DNA from 3 places in the Ottowia sp. VDI28 genome. Region 3 is predicted to be linked to each of the others. Evidence: predicted binding sites of a transcription regulator. Region 3 holds the regulator's gene; each other region holds the start of a gene.
The links. Region 3 encodes HrcA, which represses chaperone genes, less so after heat shock. Its sites were predicted from a motif close to TTAGCACTCNNNNNNNNNGAGTGCTAA; they were not measured.

Region 1 (5,377 bases), 2.8 Mb from region 3:
CAGAGCGGTGCGGGTGACCTTCGTGGGATCCAGGATACCCATTTCGATCATGTCGCCGTACTCGCCGTTGGCGGCGTTGTAGCCGAAGTTGCCTTTGCCTTCCAGCACTTTGTTCACCACCACGCTGGACTCTTCGCCGGCGTTGTAGACGATTTCGCGCAGGGGAGCTTCGATGGCCTTCAGCACCAGCTTGATGCCGGCGTCTTGGTCGGCATTGATGCCTTTGATTTCGCCAGCAGATTGCTTGGCGCGCAGCAGGGCCACGCCACCACCAGCCACGATGCCTTCTTCCACAGCAGCGCGGGTAGCGTGCAGGGCGTCTTCCACGCGGGCTTTCTTCTCTTTCATCTCGACTTCGGTGGCTGCACCGACCTTGATGACGGCCACGCCGCCAGCCAGCTTGGCCACGCGCTCTTGCAGCTTCTCGCGGTCGTAGTCAGAAGTGGCTTCCTCGATCTGAACGCGGATCTGCTTGACGCGCGCTTCGATGTCGGCAGCCTTGCCAGCGCCGTCGATGATGGTGGTGTTTTCCTTGCCCACTTCGATCGTCTTGGCTTGGCCCAGGTCGGCCAGCGTGACTTTCTCGAGCGACAGGCCCACTTCCTCGGCGATCACTTTGCCGCCGGTCAGGATGGCGATGTCTTCCAGCATGGCTTTGCGGCGGTCGCCGAAGCCAGGTGCCTTCACAGCCACCACTTTCAGGATACCGCGGATGGTGTTCACCACCAGGGTCGCCAGGGCTTCGCCTTCGACTTCTTCAGCGATGATCAGCAGCGGACGGCCAGCCTTGGCAACGGCTTCCAGCGTGGGCAGCAGTTCGCGGATGTTGCTGATCTTCTTGTCGAACAGCAGCACATAGGGGTTGTCCAGGATCGCGGCCTGCTTCTCAGGGTTGTTGATGAAGTAGGGGGACAGGTAGCCGCGGTCGAACTGCATGCCTTCCACGACGTCCAGCTCGTTGTCCAGGCTCTTGCCGTCTTCAACGGTGATCACGCCTTCCTTGCCCACTTTGTCCATCGCGTCGGCGATGATCTTGCCGATGGATTCGTCGGAGTTGGCGGAGATGGAGCCCACCTGAGCGATTTCCTTGCTGGTGGTGGTGGCCTTGCTGGCTTTCTTGAGCTGCTCGACCAGGCCGGCGACGGCCTTGTCGATGCCGCGCTTGAGGTCCATCGGGTTCATGCCGGCGGCCACGTACTTCATGCCTTCGCGCACGATGGCCTGGGCCAGCACGGTCGCGGTGGTGGTGCCGTCACCAGCGTTGTCGCTGGTCTTGGAAGCCACTTCCTTGACCATTTGCGCGCCCATGTTCTGAAGCTTGTCCTTCAGTTCGATTTCCTTGGCCACGGACACGCCGTCCTTGGTCACGGTGGGGGCGCCGAACGAGCGCTCCAGCACCACGTTGCGGCCTTTGGGGCCCAGGGTGGTCTTGACCGCGTTGGCCAGGATGTTCACGCCTTCAACCATGCGGGCGCGGGCGTCAGAGCCGAAAACTACGTCTTTTGCTGCCATTTCAAAATTCTCCGTTGGTGTTGAGCCCTGGGCGTTCAGCGCACCAGCTCAACTGAAAAAGAGGGGATAGGTGCCGCGGTCAGCCTCAAATGCCGAGCGGTCAACCCAAAAGAATTACTTCTCGACGACGGCGAAGAGGTCGTCTTCTTTCATCACCAGCAGTTCGTCGCCATCGACCTTGACGGTCTGGCCGCTGTATTTGCCGAACAGAACGCGGTCGCCCACTTTCACGTTCATGGCCGACAGGTCACCCTTGTCGTTCTTCTTGCCCGGGCCCACGGCCAGCACTTCGCCTTGATCAGGCTTCTCGGCCGCGTTGTCGGGAATCACGATGCCGGAGGCAGTCTTGGTTTCGTTCTCGAGGCGCTTGACGATCACGCGATCGGCGAGAGGGCGCAGTTTCATGGGTTCTCCTGATAGGTTGGTCTGAAACGAAGCTGAAAAAGCCATTCACCCGGCTAAAACTCGCCGAACGTTGGCCTGAAAGGCGAAGGAGAGTGTGTTGTTGGCACTCATCTCCAACGAGTGCTAATCATAAGGGTATTTTTGATGATTTCAAGACAGCTTGACGCCACGATACGGTTGGAATGTGACGGCCGTTGCTCTACCCGGGATAGAATGGCTTGACAACTAATCCTATAGGTGGGTCAATAGGCTTTATATGATATATACGATCTCTTCGGAACTCTCCGGGTCACTCGCATCACCTGCGTTGCCTGATTTCCAGCAAAGATGGGTGCTTACCTCACGTCCGCACGGATTGCCCCGGGCCGAGAATTTCCGCCTTGAGCAGGCGGCGCTGCCTTCTTTAGCCCCGGGAGAGGTGCTCTTGCGCCATGTATTCCTGGGCCTTGCGCCAGCCGCGCGCTTGCGCATGTCAGAGGTGGCTTCATACGCGCCCCCGCTGCCGATCGGGGACGTCATGCCATGCCAGGCGGTGGGGTACGTGGTTCGCAGCAACGATCCGAAGTGGCGCGTAGGTGATCAGGCCGTGGCCATGGCGGGCGGGTGGCAAGAGTACTCGGCACACCCCGGCGATTCGCTCGTGCGGGCAGATGCGGATCTGGCGCATTCCACGGTGTGGCTTGGTGCTTTAGGCACTTCCGGCATGACCGCTTACGTAGGTTTGCGCGAGTTTGGCCTGCCTCGGCCAGGTGAAACGGTGGTAGTCAGCGCGGCCAGCGGCGCGGTGGGCTCCGTGGCGGGGCAAATGGCCAAGCTGCTGGGCTGCAGGGTGGTGGGGGTCGCGGGGGGCGCCGAAAAATGCGCCTACGTGGTTCAGGAGCTGGGATTTGATGCCTGCGTGGACTATCGCGCCCCAGAGTTCGAGGCGCTGTTGCGCCAAGCCTGTCCGCAGGGCGTCAATGTGTATTTCGAAAACGTGGGAGGCAAGGTGCGCGACGCCGTATGGCCCCTCATGCTGCGGGATGGGCGCGTCGTATTGTGCGGACTCATCTCTGAGTACAACGATGCGCCCGAGGCCGGTCCCGGCTGGTTCCCGATCCTCGCGAAACGCTTGCATCTGCATGGATTCATTCTTTCCGACCACTTGGACCGCCGTCCGGAGTTCCTGCGGGAGATGGGGCAGTGGATCCGCGAAGGCCGGATCCATCCTGGACGGGAGCATGTCTATGACGGGATCGGCAGCGCGGTAGCGGGCTTCGTGGCCATGCTGCAAGGAGGCCACCTCGGCAAAACGTTGGTGAAGTTGTGACAGGTTCTAAAGACTAGAGGCCGCGGCGAAGAATAAAGATAAAGGCCGTGGACAATCGCAACCATCAGGATCATTCTTCGCAAGGACTTCGCCGCATGCCCCGAACAGCTGCTACTGCTTCTACCGCCGCCGCGCCGGCGCGCTCGCGTTCCACGCCGAAGTTCGTCGTCGGAGCCACTACGCTCTACGCCCAACTGGCCAGCGTGCTGCGCAGCCGGATCATTGACGGGGAGTGGGCGCCAGACTCCGATATTCCCAGCATCGAGGAGCTCTGCGCGCAGTACGGCTTGGGGCGCATCACCGTGCGCCAGGCATTGCAGATCCTGGCGGCAGAGGGCATGGTTTCCAGCCAGCGAGGCCGCCGTACCTTTGTGACGTACGTGCCTCAGCAGATCGAAGAGTCACCGCTCTTCGCTTCGCTGGCGGCAGTGGATGCGCAGGCGCCGGACTACACCATCCGCGTGATTTCCCGCCAGCGTGTGGCGGAGCTGCCGTCCACTCGTTGGGATGTGGGTCAGTCGGTGGGGCCGTATATGTACCTGCGCAAGGTGGATTGCACGGGCGAGAAGCCCTATGCGTGCTCGGGCGTCTACATCCCTGCCGATATCTACAAACGCTTTCCGAAAGAGGCCGAGAGTCTCTTCAAGCTCGTCAGGCTGGTCGTGAAGTACTCCGCCAGCAAAGTGACGCTGGCGCGCGAGCGTGTGCGCGTGGCGGCCGCGGACTTCGCCGAGGCGGAGGCCTTGGGCTGCAATATGGCTTCACCGGTGGCGCGTGTGGAGCGTGTGTTCTGCGATGAGGATGGCCGTGTGGTCTATCTGGGCAACTCGACCTATCTGGGCGATCTCTACAGCATGGAGCGCAAGCTCGACGAGTACCTCGAAGGTATGTGATCACGTTGGATAACGGGCGAGTCGGCGCCTGTTTGTCTATAAAAGCCTATTGACAGGATAAGAGGATATCAAGTACCGTTCAGTACCCCGCTACTGGGTGAAAACAGCAATCAGGAGATGCTTCATGCGCGGATGGTTGAAATGGATGGTCTTGGTGTGTGCGGGGCTGCTGCCCTTCTCATGGGCTCATGCGCAGGCTTATCCAAACAAGCCGATTCGGCTGGTGGTGTCTTATGCCCCAGGGGGAATTACCGACATCATTGGCCGTGTGGTGGCGCAAGGGTTGTCCAAACAGCTTGGTCAACCTGTGGTGGTCGACAACAAGCCTGGTGCTTCCGGGATGATCGGGCATGAGATGGTCGCGAGGTCGGCGCCTGATGGCTACACCCTGGTCCTTGCCACGGGTGGCGCGATGACGATCAACATCCAGATGGTGGAGAAACCGCGCTTCAACCCGCTCAAGGACTTCACCTCCATAGGTCTTGTGACGACCAATGATTCCGTGCTCGTGGTGTCTCCCGGCTTCCCTGCCGCGAACTTCAAGGAATTCGTGGAAGTGGTCAAGAAAGCGCCAGGCAAGTACTCCTTCGCTTCGGCGGGCATTGGCTTGCCCACGCACCTGGGCGGTGAACTGCTCAAGAAGGAAGCCGGTCTGGACATGGTGCATGTTCCTTACAAGGGCGACGCGCTGGCCGTCGTGGATGTGATGTCGGGCCAGATACCGATGATGGTGGCGGCCTATGGGTCCATCTCCAACTACATCAAGAGCGGTCAGGTCCGGCCCATTGCCGTCATGAGCCCCAAGCGCATTCCGCTTTCGCCTGACGTACCCACCGTGGCTGAAATGGGCTACCCCGGCTTCGTCGCCATGACCTGGGGCGGCATCGCCGGCCCGGCAGGCCTGCCGCCGGAAGTGGTCCAGCGTCTCAGCACCGCGTTGCACGCCACGATGAACGATCCCGAGGTGAAAGCCCGGTACGCGAGTATCGGCAGCAATCTGGCCAACAGCACGCCGGTCGAGATGGACGCGTTCGTGAAGAGCGAGACGGGCAAGTGGGGTGCCATCATCAAACAGCTCGGCCTCAAAAGCGCGGAATAGGGTGGGGAGCGGGCCGTGCACATGAATGCCGCTACTCGGCTGCCCCTGGAAGGTCTGCGTGTCGTGGAACTCGGGCGTCTCATCGCGGCCCCCTGGGCCGCCCAGATGCTGGCCGATTTTGGCGCCGAGGTCATCAAGGTGGAAGATCCGCGCGGTGGC
Region 2 (5,377 bases), 2.3 Mb from region 3:
GACATCCTGCCGGGAAAGAGCCGTTCTTTTGCCGCGCGATGCCAGCAATGGCTGTATATGTCTTTCACTGATCTTTCTGGCGGCATCCACCAGCATCATCTGATCTTCAGTCAGCTTGAAGTCCATTTCATCTCCTGCTTCTGTATTCACCCCTACGGGCGCTCCCCCTACGGGCGAACGCTTCCCAAGCGGCCGATCTTCAAAGGTGCTTCTCGGTGACTTCCACGACGACCCGGCCCACCGTGGAGACATTGAAGAAGCTGTCCATGGTCCTATCCAGGTCTTCAAACGGAATGACCTTGGCAATGGCCTCCGCCTGAGTCAGCTTCAGATCGGCCCCCATTCGGTCCCAAAGCCGCTTGCGCTCAGGCATCTGTAGTTGGCGCGATACGTTGATCCCGAGAATGTCAACCGAGCGCAAGACAAAGGGGAGCACGGTCATCTTGGTGTCCACATGCACCATTCCGGCGATGGCCACCTTGCCATGGGGTTTGACGTTGGCGCACAGCCGATCCAGGAATTGGCCGCCCACGTTATCCATCGCGGCCGCCAGATAAGCCCCGCTGACCATGGGGGCTGGATCCCTCATGAAATCTTCCCGCAGGATGATCTTGCTGGCGCCAATCTTCCTGAGGTATTCGCTCTGCGCAGGCTTGCCCGATATGGCGACCACCTCATAGCCGAGATTGGCCAGCATATTGATGGCCAGGCTGCCAACGCCCCCCGTCGCGCCGGAGATCGCGATGGGACCACCTCCGGGTTCGACACCCGCCTTCTGCAACCGGTCAATGGCCAGTGCCGCTGTCAGGCCGGAGGTTCCCAGCACCATGGCTTCGAACAACGACAGCGATTCGGGCAACGGAACCACCCATTCGGCCGGCACCCGGGCGTAATCGGCGTAGGCCCCATCGTGCATGGTTCCCAGCTGGTAATTGGTGACCGCAACCCGGTCTCCCGGCTTGAATCGCTCATCGGAGGAGCGGACCACCGTACCGGAGAGATCCACGCCTGTGACGCAAGGCCGATCCGTCCGCACGTTGCGGCCCACGCCGCGGGCGGCCATGGCGTCCTTGTAGGTGATGGCAGAGTAGGCCACCCTGATGAGTACCGGCCCGTCATCAATTTCATTCAGGGCAAGCTGCTCGAACTTGCATACGGGCTGTCCGTCGATCGTGTGGACTCGAAACGCCTTGAAGTTTTCCATCTTCCTCTTTCTCAGAAAAATCACATCACAGGATGGATTTGAATCAATCATTCACAAAAACCACCCCGGATTGAATAAGTTCACTCACCTTTTCATCCGAGAGATTCATGTGTTTTTTCAAAAAACTTTCAGTATCTTCCCCAGTTTTTCTTCCGGCCCATCGTATGGATCCAGGTGTTCCACTAAGCTTCGGCGTGATACCTGCCAAAGTGACAGACCCCAGGTCGCCGTCCGGGACGTCAATCAACATATCCCTCGACTTGAAGTAATCATCATTAAAGATATCCTTCATCTTGTAGATTTTTGCGGCGGGAACGTCGTGCCGGTCCAGCATTTGCTGTATCGTGGCCGAATCTTTTCTCCCAACCCATTCCTGGATGAGCCCTTCCAGCTCGGATTCATGGCTGTTTCTGGCTTGCTGAGTTTTGTATTTCGCATTCTCGGCAATTTCAGGTTGATCCATGGCCAACGCCAAACGCCTGAAAATTCCATCCGCCAACGCTGCGATATGGATGTATTCACCATCCTTGCATCTGAAAATCGTGTTGGGTGCGCTGTTGGGCAAACGCGCCCCTGACCGGGTCTCCTCGATGCCCTTCTGGGCATAGGCAGGCACAAACGACTCCATGAAGCTGAAAGCAGACTCAATCAAACTGACGTCGATCACCTGTCCCTTGCCGTTGACGGCCCGTGCTCTCAAGGCCATCAGCGCGCCGATCACGCCATAGAGAGCCGACACGTAATCGGTCAACGGCATTGCCACACGCGAAGGCGGCCGGTCCGGTTCACCAATCAAATCACGCAGGCCGCTCATGGCCTCGCCAATCACCCCGTACCCCGGCCTATTCCGATAATTCCCAGTCTGTCCATATCCACTGATTCGAACCATGATCAACCTGGGGTTCAATCTGGAGAGCTCCTCAAAGCCAAGATTCCATTTTTCCATGGTTCCTGGCCTGAAATTTTCAATCAGAATATCGACATCAGAAATCATTCGGCGAATCAATTCCTGACCTTCACTCCTTTTCAAATCAATGGAAACATTGAGTTTGTTTCTCAGAATGCTGGCCGCATATAAAGATTTTCCTTCAGCATGATGCCCCAGACCACGAATGGGATCACCACCAGGTGATTCAATTTTTATAACTTCGGCACCGAAATCACCCATCAGCCGCCCACAGAAAGGGCCTGATGCTGTCGATCCGATTTCCAAGACTTTCAAACCATGCAAAGCACCAAAATCTTCCAAATGACTCATTTCCATCGCATGCCTTTTTTCCACTGCCTATGGAAATTAAAACATCGCACAAAAAAAATGGAAATTCGATAATTTGAGACGGCCACTTCCAATTGTTGGTAGTCCCGCCTGCCGGCCTGTACGCCTTTCGTCCGAGCACGGTCCACGTTGCCGGCCAGCACATGCTGCAAGCGGAATCCGCCCTCCTCCTACAGCCCTCTCGACGCAAAGGGACAAAAATTCAGGCGTACAGTGAACCCTGTCCAGTGAACTTTTTGACTTAGCACTCACTCCAACAGAGTGCTAAAATACCTGACTATGACTAAAGGACATTCCAAGATGAGCACAGCGGTTTCTGCCTCTGCCCCCAGTGCGGTGGCGCTGGCCAATCCATGGGCCGTCGTCCCGTCCCTGGGCAACCTCGATGCCTACATCACGGCCACCAACCGGCTGCCGATGCTGACGCATGAGGAGGAGCAGCGCTATGCCCGTGAACTGCGCGAGACAGGGAATCTGGAAGCAGCCGGAAAGCTGGTGCTGTCGCACTTGCGGCTGGTCGTTTCCACCTCTCGCCAGTACCTGGGCTATGGCCTGCCCCATGCCGACCTGATTCAGGAGGGCAACGTGGGCCTGATGAAAGCCGTCAAGCGCTTCGACCCTGACCAGGGCGTGCGCCTGGTGAGCTACGCACTGCATTGGATCAAAGCCGAGATCCATGAGTACATTCTGAAAAACTGGCGCCTTGTGAAGGTGGCAACCACCAAAGCACAGCGCAAGCTGTTTTTCAATCTGCGGTCCATGAAGCAAGGCTTCAAGGCCGAGGACGCTGAACAGGAGATCACTTACCGTGACAGCCTGTCCGACGCCCAGATCGACGTGGTGGCTCGCGGGCTGAACGTGAAGCCCGACGAGGTGCGCGAAATGGAAACGCGCCTGTCTGGCGGCGATGTGCTGCTCGACCCGTCACCCAGCGACGACGGTGAGCAGGCTTTCGGCCCCATCGCGTACCTATCGGATGCCAACCACGAACCCACGGCCATGATCGAATCGGCCCAGCGGGACGTCCTGGCCACGGAAGGGATCGCGACCGCCCTGAAAGGCCTGGATGAGCGCAGCCGCCGCATTGTGACCGAGCGCTGGCTGAACGTACGCGACGATGGTTCGGGCGGTATGACGCTGCACGAGCTAGCCGACGAATACGGCGTGAGCGCCGAGCGTATCCGCCAGATCGAGGTGGCAGCCATGAAGAAGATGAAGGCAGCTCTGGCGGAATACGCCTGAGCCTTGAAGGTCCGAAGAAAAGCCGTCCACTGCCTGAGGCAGTGGGCGGTTTTTTCTTGCCCGATCAGGCGCCCTTGAGCAGCAGCTTCACGTCGTCCGCCAATGCTTGGGCGCCGCTGCCATAGCGGGCGTACAAGCGCAACTGGCCTTTCTGGTCGTAGACATAGCTGGCAGCTGTGTGATCCATGGTGTAGCTGGTGGGAGTCTTGCCGTCTACCCGCTTGAAATAGATCTTGAACGCCTTGGCGGTTTCTGCCAGCTTCTCTGGGGAAGCGGCATACAGAGCGACAAAGCTGGGATCGAAGCTGCCCATGTAGGCCTTGAGCACTTCAGGGGTGTCGCGCTCTGGATCGACGCTGATGAAAATCCCCTGCAACTTGTCGCCATCGGCCCCGAGCAGCTTCTTGGCCTCGGCCAATTCGGCCATGGTAGTGGGGCAAACATCCGGGCATTGGGTGTAGCCGAAGAAGAGCACGACGACCTTGCCTTTGTAATCGGCCATGGTGCGAGGCTGACCGTTGAAATCGGTCAATTGGAAATCCTTGGCGTAGTCGGCACCCGTGAGATCCACGCCATGAAATTGAATCTTGGCGTCCGAGCACGCGCCCAGGAAACCTGCGACGGGCAACAGCAGGCCCGCGGCGGCCATGCTTTTCAAGGTTAGACGGCGTTGCATGAAAATCCTCGATTTGACTTGGTGGCCTATAGGCACCAGGTTAAGAAATCAGATGAAGTAGTGGTCCACCAGGAGCGCCGCAAACAGCAGCGCCAGATGGATCAGCGAAAAACGGAAGGTCTTGCGCGCCAGCGCATCGGAGTATGCACGCCACAGTTTGAAGGCATGCCAGATGAAACCGGCGTTCAACACCAATGCCGCCGCCAGATACAACCAGCCGCTCATACCGTAGATGAAAGGCAGCAGGCAGGCAGCCAGCAGGATGAAGGTGTAGAGCAACACCTGCAGCCGCGTGAACTCGTTACCGTGGGTCACCGGCAGCATCGGCAGACCGCTCTTGCGGTAGTCTTCGACGCGGTAGAGCGCCAACGCCCAGAAGTGAGGCGGCGTCCAGAGGAAGATGATCAGGAACATGATCAGCGCCTCAGGGCCGACCTGGTCTGTCATGGCCGCCCAGCCCAGCACGGGGGGCATGGCGCCTGAGGCGCCACCGATGACGATGTTCTGCGGCGTCAGGGGTTTCAGGATTACCGTGTAGATCACCGCATAGCCCACAAAAGTGGCGAAAGTCAGCCACATGGTGAGAGGGTTGATCCAGACGTACAGAATGGCCGAACCCACGGCGCATAGCGCTGCCGAAAAGCTGAGGGCCTGTTTATCAGAAAGTTCTCCGCGCGCGGTCGGCCGCCACGCGGTTCGCTTCATTTGGGCATCGATGCTTTTCTCGATCAGGCAGTTGAAGGCGGCTGCGGCACCGGCAACCAACCAGATACCGATGCAGGCCACGGCCATCCTGGCCAGCTCCGGGCCGCTGGGCAAGCCGGGCACGGCCATCACCATGCCGATCAAGGCGCAGAACACAATCAACTGAACCACGCGCGGCTTGGTCAGTACATAGAACTGGCGCCACACCGGCATGGAAGACACCGAAGCGCCAGGAGCGGCAGGCGCTGTGCTGTTGATGGGTGAAGGAGCAGGA
Region 3 (5,377 bases):
CTCCGCGCTGCGCCAGGCCTGCCAAGCTGCAGTGAGGGCTGTGGCGTCCACGCCGGCATAGGCGTCGAGCAGTGCGCGTACGGCGGCAGGGCGTGTCAGGCTCTGCCAGGCGTGCTGGCCGTGGATGTCCACCAATTGCTCGCCCAGCTCGCGCAGTTGCGCCACGGTGGCGGGTGAGCCGTTGACCCAGGCGCGGCTCTTGCCGCCGGTATCGATCACGCGGCGCAGCAAAAGGGTTTCCGCGCCGTTGTCAAAGCCGTTTTCCTCAAGCCAGGGGCCGGCGCCGGGAGGGCAGTCGAACTCCGCGCCAATCTCGCAGCGTGGCTGGCCTTCGCGGATCCACAGGGTATCGGCACGGGCGCCCAGCACCAGTTGCAGCGCGTCGATCAGGATGGATTTGCCCGCGCCCGTTTCGCCCGTGAGCGCGGTGAAGCCGCTTTCCAGGTCCAGTTCAAGCTTGGGCACGATCACGAAATCGCGCAGGCTGAGGCTTCTTAGCGCCATGACGGCTCCATGCAGCGGGCGGTGAAGGAGGGCAGGGTGGCAGCGTGCATCATGCGCCGCCTCCCTCGTTCCAATGCAGTTTTTCGCGCAAGGTATCGAAGTAGCTCCAGCCCTTGGGGTGCAGAAAGCGCACGCGGAACTCGGAGCGGCGCACCAGGATGCGGTCGCCATGGTGCAGCGAGGTAATGGATTGCATGTCGAAACTGGCACTGGCGTCCCGGCCGGCGACCACCTCAATGGCTATTTCTACAGGATCAGCCAACACGATAGGCCTGTTGGACAAGGTATGGGGGGCGATCGGCACCAATGCCCATCCTGGCACCAGGGGGTGCAGCAGCGGGCCGCCCGCGGAAAGTGCATAGGCGGTGGAGCCGGTCGGCGTGGCCACGATGATGCCGTCGGCACGATGGTTGGCGATGAAATTGCCATCCACCTCCACCCGCAGCTCGACCATGCCCGAGGCGGAGCCCCGGTTGACCACCACGTCGTTCATGGCGTGGGCCTCGAACACGCAGCGGCCTTCGCGTATGACCTTGCCCAGCATAAGGCTGCGGTGGTCTTCCTCATACTCGCCGGCCAGCATGCGGGGGAGCACTTCACGGTACTGATCGAGGGAAATATCGGTGATGAAGCCCAGGCGCCCTTGGTTGATGCCAATCAGCGGCGTGCCGTAGCGGGCCAACTGGCGCCCCACGCCCAGCATGGTGCCGTCGCCGCCGACCACCACGCACAGATCGCATTCATCGCCGATCTCGGGAACCTCCAGCGAGCGGAATTCCGCCAGGCCGGTATTCTGGGCGGTCTGCTTTTCCAGCACTACCTCGCAGTTCAAACCGCTCAGGAAACCGCCAAGGTCGGCAATGAGTTCGCGCGCCGATTCGTCGATGGCGCCCGAGACTGATTCCTGGTATTTGCCAACGAGGGCGACGCGGTGAAAAGAAGGCTGCATCGGCAAATTACATCATAATGATTTGAACCTGAAAGCGGAGGGTCGTGGCTTTCGCGTTTTTCAGTGTGATTTGAGAAAATATTGATGCTTGATGATCGTTCGCGCCTGCTGCTCAAGATGCTGATCGAGCGCTACATCGCCGACGGCCAGCCGATTGGCTCGCGCACGCTTTCGCGCGCGCCCGGGCTGGAGCTGTCTCCCGCCACCATACGCAACGTGATGGCGGATCTGGAGGATCTGGGCCTTATCGCCAGCCCGCACACGTCTGCAGGGCGGGTGCCCACTGCACGAGGCTACCGCCTGTTCGTGGACACCATGCTGACGGCGCAGCGGGAAGAGCTGGCCGCGCCGTCCCTGCCGGCTGACCAGCCGCAGAAAGTCATCGCCAGCGCGGCGCACCTGCTCTCCAACCTGTCGCAGTTCGTCGGGGTGGTCATGGCGCCGCGGCGAACCTCGGTGTTCCGGCATATCGAATTCCTGAGGCTATCGGAGCGAAGGCTTCTGCTGATCATCGTGGCGCCGGATGGCGATGTGCAAAACCGGGTGCTGTTCACCGAGACGGACTTCACTTCTTCGGAGCTCATAGAGGCATCCAATTACCTCAACGCGCATTTCTCCGGCATGGCCATCGAGCAGGTGCGCGCGCGCCTGCGCCAGGAAGTGGACAAGCTCAGGGGTGAAATCGCCGGGTTGATGCAAGCGGCCGTGCAGGCGGGCTCGGAGGCCCTGACAGAAGCGCAGGACGAGGTCATTATCTCTGGTGAGCGCAATCTGCTGGCCGTGAGCGATTTTTCCAGCGACATGAACCAGCTGCGCCGGGCATTCGATCTGTTCGAGCAGAAGACGCAGTTGATGCGCTTGCTCGATATTTCCAGCCAGGCCGAGGGTGTGCGCATCTTCATCGGCGGCGAAAGCCAGACCGTGCCGGTAGAGGATCTCTCGGTGGTGAGTGCCCCCTACGAGGTCGACGGCCAGGTCGTCGGCACGCTGGGCGTCATCGGCCCCACGCGCATGCCCTACGACCGCATGATCCAGATCGTGGACATCACGTCCCGCCTGGTCAGCAATGCGCTGAGCCAGAGCGGGCGGTAGGACGCAGGGCGAATGGCGCTTACTTGCTAATCGCCGGATCCACCGACAGCATTCTCTCCACGTAGCGCGCGATCATGTCGATCTCCAGGTTGACCTGAGTCCCCTGCGCCAGCGCGTGCAGCGCCGTGTTCTGCACCGTGTGAGGAATGAGGTTGATGCTGATTGCGCAACCTTGCTCTGCATCTTCCACCTCATTGACCGTCAGGCTGACACCATTGACGGTAATGGAGCCCTTGTAGGCAAGATACCGAGCCAGCGCGGCAGGAACCAGAATGCGCAGCAGCCAGCTCTCGCCTACCGGCTCGAACCTGAGCACCGTGCCAACGCCATCCACATGGCCCGACACGATATGCCCGCCCAGCCTGTCGTTCGCGCGCAAAGCCTTTTCCAGATTGACAGGCCCCGAGCGATCGAGCCCGCTGGTGCGCGCCAGAGATTCAGCGGAAATGTCGATGGCAAAACGCCCGGCCGGCGCATCGATGGTGACAGCGGTCATACAAGCGCCATTGATGGCAATGCTGTCGCCCAGCCCCACGTCATCCAGATAACCTGCCGGCGCCTCGATGAGCAATTGCTTCCCGTGCTCGCTGCTCGCCCCCAGATCGCTTATTTCAGCGATGCGGCCGACAGCGGTGATGATGCCTGTGAACATAAAAGCGTCCCATTGGAAAAGCCTCAAAAACACATACTGCGAGGCTTGATAGATCTGCATTGTGACGCATCAACCCCACCGGGGGATTCACCTGTTCAGCAAGCTTTTTGCTGACGAAAGGCAAAGCATGTCTTGCCACCCGATAGAATGCTTGGTTCGGCGGGGCGTTAGCTCAGTTGGTTAGAGCAGGGGACTCATAATCCCTTGGTCGCAGGTTCGAGCCCTGCACGCCCTACCATCCGCCTTGAAGTAGCAAGCTGCCGCACGACAGCTGTGATTGGCCTCACCCGCTCATGTAAGTGACGAGTGCAGTTTGATCGCAGCACCATCGGTAGGCCAGGATAGGCCAAGTGAATTTTTCAAGAAATTTTCTTGGCTGCGTAATCCGGTAAAAAATGCGTGCTATACTTCATGGCTTCGCGGCTGTAGCTCAGTTGGATAGAGTACTTGGCTACGAACCAAGGGGTCGTGGGTTCGAATCCTGCCAGCCGCACCATATGGGAAGCCTTGCAAACCAAAAGTTTGCAAGGCTTTTTCATTTGTGGAATCAGATCGCTCGGTGAGCTGGCCAAGGGACTTAGGCTTGACTCGCTGCACGTGCTCAATCCAGGCCACCGCGGCTCCTTCAATTAGCAGACACCCACGCTGCAGTACAGTTTGGCTCAGGCACCTACCAAGCCAGTGCCCTACACGGAGCCCCTCATGAATCGTCTCACGCAAAGCCACGACGTCGGCACCACCCATACCCCCCTGATCGAAGCGCCCATCGGCCGACACTTCGAAGCCATGGCGGCACGCTTTCCAGCCCGTGAGGCGCTGGTGTCGCGTCACCAGGGCGTCCGCTTCACCTACGCCGAACTCGACCGCGAAGCCAATCGCCTGGCCAGCGCACTGATCCGCGCCGGTCTTGCCAAGGGCGAGCGGGTCGGGATCTGGGCGCACAACAGCAGCGAGTGGCTGCTGATGCAGATCGCCACCGCCAAAGTAGGCATCGTGCTGGTGAACATCAATCCAGCCTACCGCGTGACCGAGTTGGAATATGCGCTCAACAAGGTCGGCTGCAAGATGCTGGTCACCATGACGGCCTTCAAGACCAGTGATTACCTCGCGATCGTGAACGACCTCGCGCCTGAACTGGCGAGCGCCACGCCCGGCGAGCTCAATGCCGTACGGGCACCTGCGCTCAAGACAGTGGTACAACTCGGCACAGCGCCGCAGCCCGGCATGCTGAGCTTCGCTGACCTGATGGCAACTGGCGATCCCGCAGACCCGGAAGTGGCCAGGATCGGTGCCACGCTCGATGCCAATGAACCAATCAATATCCAGTTCACCAGCGGTACCACCGGCTTCCCCAAGGGCGCCACGCTGACTCACCGCAACATCCTGAACAACGGTTTCTTCATCGGCGAATGTATGAAGCTGACCGAGCACGACCGCCTGTGCATTCCCGTGCCGCTCTACCATTGCTTCGGTATGGTGCTGGGCAACCTGGCCTGCCTCACGCACGGTTCGGCCATTGTCTATCCCAACGACGGTTTCGATCCCCTCACGGTGCTCGAGACGGTGCAGGCAGAAAAATGCACCGGCCTGCATGGTGTGCCGACCATGTTCATCGCCGAGCTGGCCCACCCGCGCTTCAAGGAATTCGATCTATCGAGCTTGCGCACCGGCATCATGGCGGGATCGCCCTGCCCAATCGAAGTCATGAAGCAGGTGGTCGAGCTGATGCACATGGATGAAGTCACGATCGCCTACGGCATGACCGAGACCAGCCCCGTCAGTTGCCAGAGCACCACGGAGACACCGCTGGAAAAGCGCGTTTCCACCGTAGGGCTCGTGCAGCCGCATATCGAAATCAAGGTGATCGACCCCGGCACTGGCAGTGTGGTTCCAACCGGAGAAACCGGCGAGTTGTGCACCAAGGGCTATTCGGTGATGCAGGGCTACTGGGGCGATGAAGAAAAGACCCGCGAAGCCATCGATGACGAAGGCTGGATGCACACCGGTGATCTCGCCACGATGGACGCCGAGGGCTATGTCAACATCGTCGGACGCATCAAGGACATGGTCATTCGCGGAGGCGAAAATATTTATCCGCGTGAGATCGAGGAATTCCTCTACCGCCATCCGGCGGTGTCGGACGTGCAGGTCATCGGCGTACCCGACAGCAAATACGGCGA

Region 1: the regulator HrcA is predicted to act here: its motif matches at 2,018-2,044, upstream of groES (co-chaperone GroES).
Region 2: the regulator HrcA is predicted to act here: its motif matches at 2,722-2,748, upstream of rpoH (RNA polymerase sigma factor RpoH).

The regions. Positions count from the first base shown of each region.
Region 1 covers NZ_CP149820.1:5,298,346-5,303,722, reverse strand. Annotated here, with positions in the region: gene groL (chaperonin GroEL) at 1-1,512, opposite strand, end outside; gene groES (co-chaperone GroES) at 1,627-1,917, opposite strand; gene WJU18_RS25250 (NADP-dependent oxidoreductase) at 2,249-3,226, shown strand; gene WJU18_RS25245 (GntR family transcriptional regulator) at 3,322-4,119, shown strand; gene WJU18_RS25240 (Bug family tripartite tricarboxylate transporter substrate binding protein) at 4,244-5,218, shown strand; gene WJU18_RS25235 (CaiB/BaiF CoA transferase family protein) at 5,240-5,377, shown strand, end outside.
Region 2 covers NZ_CP149820.1:4,741,966-4,747,342, forward strand. Annotated here, with positions in the region: gene WJU18_RS22655 (acyl-CoA dehydrogenase family protein) at 1-126, opposite strand, end outside; gene WJU18_RS22660 (acryloyl-CoA reductase) at 200-1,204, opposite strand; gene WJU18_RS22665 (CaiB/BaiF CoA transferase family protein) at 1,248-2,462, opposite strand; gene rpoH (RNA polymerase sigma factor RpoH) at 2,781-3,722, shown strand; gene WJU18_RS22675 (SCO family protein) at 3,787-4,398, opposite strand; gene cyoE (heme o synthase) at 4,447-5,377, opposite strand, start outside.
Region 3 covers NZ_CP149820.1:2,469,135-2,474,511, forward strand. Annotated here, with positions in the region: partial or broken gene recN (DNA repair protein RecN) at 1-504, opposite strand, end outside; gene WJU18_RS11825 (NAD kinase) at 554-1,453, opposite strand; gene hrcA (heat-inducible transcriptional repressor HrcA) at 1,538-2,545, shown strand; gene WJU18_RS11835 (riboflavin synthase) at 2,565-3,197, opposite strand; tRNA gene WJU18_RS11840 (tRNA-Ile) at 3,359-3,435, shown strand; tRNA gene WJU18_RS11845 (tRNA-Arg) at 3,617-3,693, shown strand; gene WJU18_RS11850 (AMP-binding protein) at 3,900-5,377, shown strand, end outside.